One region of the Pseudoduganella sp. GW821-FHT11H04 genome, then DNA from elsewhere that is predicted to be linked to it. Evidence: predicted binding sites of a transcription regulator. Region 1 holds the regulator's gene; the other holds the start of a gene.
The links. Region 1 encodes sigma-54, which starts transcription at its own class of promoters, with help from an activator protein. Its sites were predicted from a motif close to TGGCANGNAANCTGCTTT; they were not measured.
Positions count from the first base shown of each region.

Region 2: glnA (type I glutamate--ammonia ligase) is a predicted target of sigma-54. The motif match lies at 1,020-1,037, and genes of this name have one in related genera.

Region 1 is NZ_JBXARE010000010.1:88,819-91,019, reverse strand. It holds gene lptB (LPS export ABC transporter ATP-binding protein) at 1-273, shown strand, start outside; gene AC1RTP_RS20570 (RNA polymerase factor sigma-54) at 283-1,779, shown strand; gene hpf (ribosome hibernation-promoting factor, HPF/YfiA family) at 1,852-2,201, shown strand, end outside.
Region 2 is NZ_JBXARE010000005.1:279,168-281,368, forward strand. It holds gene glnA (type I glutamate--ammonia ligase) at 1-954, opposite strand, end outside; gene AC1RTP_RS14230 (rhodanese-like domain-containing protein) at 1,173-1,634, shown strand; gene AC1RTP_RS14235 (TonB-dependent receptor plug domain-containing protein) at 1,684-2,201, opposite strand, start outside.

The DNA of each region.
Region 1 (2,201 bases):
CTGGCTACCAATCCGCGCTTCGTGCTGCTGGACGAACCGTTCGCCGGCGTCGACCCGATCGCCGTGATCGAAATCCAACGAATCGTGCGTTTCCTGAAGGAGCGCAACATCGGCGTTCTGATCACCGACCATAATGTACGGGAGACCCTCGGCATTTGCGACCGCGCCTACATCATCAACCAGGGCGCCGTGCTGGCTTCGGGCCGCCCGGACGACATCATTGCCAATGAATCCGTACGCCGCGTTTATCTCGGCGAACACTTCCGCATGTAAGCGAAGGCCATGAAACAAACACTGCAACTGCGAACCTCGCAACACCTGGCGCTGACGCCGCAGCTGCAACAATCCATCCGCCTGCTGCAGCTGTCCACGCTGGAGCTGCACCAGGAGTTGGAACAGCTGCTCGGCGACAATCCGATGCTGGAGCGTCTTGACGATCCGCTCGACCACTCTGTGCGGCTGCTGGCCGATGGCGCCATCAGCCAGGGTAGCGGCAATGGCACCGAAGGCCCCGCCACGCCAGCGCAGGAAAGTGCGCCGGGCGAGTGTGGCGAAGCCCCGGCCGCAGCCTCCGAAGGCGACGCCTATGAAGGCGGCGAAGGCGAGGGCGGCAACGGCAGCGACGACACGGACTGGAGTTCCAGCTCCGGCAGCAAATCTGCCGACGACGAAGACAGCCGCCCGCAGCTGGAAGCTTCCGGCTGCACCTTGCGCGAACACTTGCTGGAACAGATGCGAGTGACCGTACAGGAGCCGCGCGACCGCGCCCTGATGGAAATGATCATCGACGCGCTGGACGACAATGGCTACCTGGAAGAGCCGCTGGAAGAAATCCACGAGCGTCTGCCGCCCGAGCTGGAAATCGAACTGGATGACCTTCGCTGCAGCCTGGTGCTGTTGCAAAGCTTTGACCCGGCCGGCGTGGCCGCACGCAATGCTTCCGAATGCCTGGCGCTGCAGATCAAGCGCATGCCAGGCGTGCCGATGGTGACGCGCCGCATGGCGCTGGTCATCGTCGAGAAGCACCTGGCATGGTTCGCCCAGCGCGAGTTCACCAAACTGAAAAAAGCCCTCGACTGCGACGACGAAGATTTGCGCGAAGCGCAGTGCGTCATCCGCCAGTGCAACCCGCACCCGGGCGCCGAGTTCGCATCGGGCGATTCCGATTACGTCGTGCCCGACGTGATCGTGAAGAAGGGCCGCGGCGGCTGGCTGGTCATGCTGAATAACGACGTGGTGCCGCGCCTGCGTGTGAACGCGCTGTACGCCAACCTGCTCAAGCAGGGCAAAAGCGAGTCGCAGATGAACGGCCAGCTGCAGGAAGCTAAGTGGCTGATCAAGAATATGCGCCAGCGCTTCGACACCATCCTGCGCGTCGCGGAAGCGATAGTAGAAAGACAAAAGAATTTTTTCAGCCATGGCGCGGTCGCCATGAGGCCCCTTGTGTTGCGTGAAATTGCTGATACACTGGGACTACACGAGAGCACTATTTCTCGCGTAACAACTCAAAAATATATGCTCACCCCGCATGGCATGTTTGAGTTGAAATATTTCTTTGGTAGCCACGTCGCGACCGAAGCTGGGGGTGAAGCTTCATCGACTGCGATACGGGCACTGATCGTGCAACTGACAGGAGCAGAAGACCCGAAAAATCCTTTATCCGACAGTAAGATTGCGGACATGCTGGGAGAACAAGGCATGGTGATTGCGCGACGGACTGTTGCCAAATATCGAGAAGCGTTGAAAATCCCTCCGGTAAGCCTCCGCAAATCTTTGTAGTGCAGTGCATGGGTTCCTCTGTGCGTTTCGGCGTACACGAACTCGAGAGCGACATCATCTTTAGGAGTGTGTATGAATCTCACCATCAGTGGACATCATGTCGAAGTGACCCCGGCCATTCGCGAGTACGTGCAGAGCAAGCTGGAACGAGTCAAGCGCCATTTCGATCAAGTAATCGATATTGCTGTCATCCTGACTGTAGATAACCTCACCGAGAAAGAGAAACGTCAGAAAGCGGAAATCAACCTGCGCATGTCTGGCAAAACTGTTTACGTCGAAAGCCTGTCGCAAGATCTCTACGCCGCCATCGATACCCTGATTGATAAACTGGATCGCCAGGTCATGAAATACAAAGACCGTGTGCAGAACCACAGTCATGCGGCCATCAAGCATTTCCCGGATACGTACGAAGCACCACCCAC
Region 2 (2,201 bases), on a different contig from region 1:
GCCTGGGTTGGTGATCGCGTTCAGTGCTTTAGCGTGCTTGATGATGCCGCCGATGTAGTACAGGGCGAAATCGGACAGTCCGGCATAGCCGTCGCCAGCGAACAGGTTCTTGCCGTCTTTCCAGATCGACTGGTGCACGTGCATGCCGGAACCGTTGTCGCCAACGACTGGCTTAGGCATGAAGGTAGCGGTTTTGCCGTAGGAGTGAGCTACGTTCCAGACGATGTACTTCAGGTTCTGGGTCCAGTCGGCACGCTCAACCAGGGTCGAGAACTTGGTGCCGATTTCGTTCTGGCCAGCGCCAGCCACTTCGTGGTGGTGCACTTCAACCGGGATGCCCATCGATTCCAGGATCAGGCACATTTCGGAACGCATGTCCTGGAAGGAGTCGACTGGAGGCACTGGGAAGTAGCCGCCTTTAACGGTTGGACGGTGGCCGGAGTTGCCGCCGTCGATGTCTTTGTCGGTCGACCAGGAAGCTTCGTCGGAGTCGATCTTGACCATGGCGCCGGACATGTCGATCTTCCACTTCACGGAGTCGAAGATGAAGAATTCTGGCTCTGGGCCGAAGTAGGCGGTGTCGCCTAGGCCGGAGGATTTCAGGTAGGCTTCAGCGCGCTTGGCGATGGAGCGTGGGTCGCGGTCGTAACCCTTGCCGTCCGACGGTTCGATCACGTCGCACTGCATGAACAGGGTGGTTTCTTCGAAGAATGGGTCGATATTGGCGGTCGATGGGTCCGGCAGCAGGATCATGTCCGAAGCTTCAATGCCTTTCCAGCCAGCGATCGAGGAACCGTCGAAGGCGTGGCCCGATTCGAATTTGTCGATGTCGAAATGGGACACAGGCACGGTTACGTGCTGTTCCTTACCACGGGTATCGGCGAAACGGAAGTCCACGAATTTAACTTCGTGCTCTTGTACCATCTTCAGAACGTCTGCGGCGGTCAGTGCCATTACATAATCTCCTAAGTGAAAAAACTGCCGCGACCACTTGGGTGCGGCGAACGCTGATGGTACATTAAGCAGATATCATGCCAGCCAAAACACGAGTCCCTACACGTAAAAGCCGCACCATGCGGGTGCGTTTACCAATTATCGCACCGTTGTGGTGCATTTTTGCACCAGGGCATGCAAATGCATCGTTGTGGTGCAGTGATGATAAAGGAAAAACTATGGGTAACAACGCCGAAATCCTCGACCGTGCACGCAAACGCGACACTTCGCTGCCCTATGCGGGTGCAGTGACCCCTTTGGAGGCATTTGAGCTGCTGAAAAACGATCCGCATGTGCGGCTGGTGGATGTGCGGACTAACGCCGAGCGTGACTGGGTGGGCCGCGTATCGATTGCGGCTGAGCAGCATCATGCGGCGCAGTGGAATGTGTATCCGGGCGGGACGCCGAATCCTGACTTCCTGGGACAACTGGCGGCGGCCGTGCCGGGCAAGGACACCGTGATCGTGTTCCTGTGCCGTTCGGGCGTACGTTCGCGCCACGCAGCCAAAGCGGCTACGGAGGCGGGCTATACCCAGTGCTACGACATCCTGGAAGGGTTTGAAGGGGACAAGGACGTCAACGGCCACCGCAAGAACGTCGGCGGCTGGTGCAAGGCAGGCCTGCCGTGGGCCGGCGCTTGACCCGGTAATGCCGGGTCAGACCCAAGGGTCTGACCCGGGTTTATAGGGGTTAAAGCGCGTAATTCAAGCGCGCATAAACAAACCGCCCACTCCGCCCGAACGGCGAATAGTTGGAGAACGGCGCATTCCCCGTCGAATTCAACGCAGCCGGATAGGGATCCGGATACTGGTCGAACAAGTTTTCCGCTCCGAGAGCCGCCGTCAAGCGCTGCGTGATCTTGTAGCGCCCTTCCAGATCCACCAGCGTCTTCGGCGTCATCCAATGGTCGTTGGCCGCCGTGGTACCGGGCTGCAGCACCTTGCCGTAACGCGTCGCACGCAGCGTGCCGCTCCAGGCTCCCAGCGTATGGTTCATGCTGGCCGTGAATTTGGTCTGCGGCGTGCCGTGCTCGAAGGTAAGCACATTGATGCGGTCAAACAGTGGCGGCGCTGGGTTCAAGGCCGCTAGCTGCGCCGTCACCGGCACTTTGGTCACTTCGGTCTTGGTGTAGTTACCCGCCAGCGTGAAATCGAAGCGGCCCGCCATCGGCGAATTCCACGGATAGCTTGCCACCACGTCGACCCCGC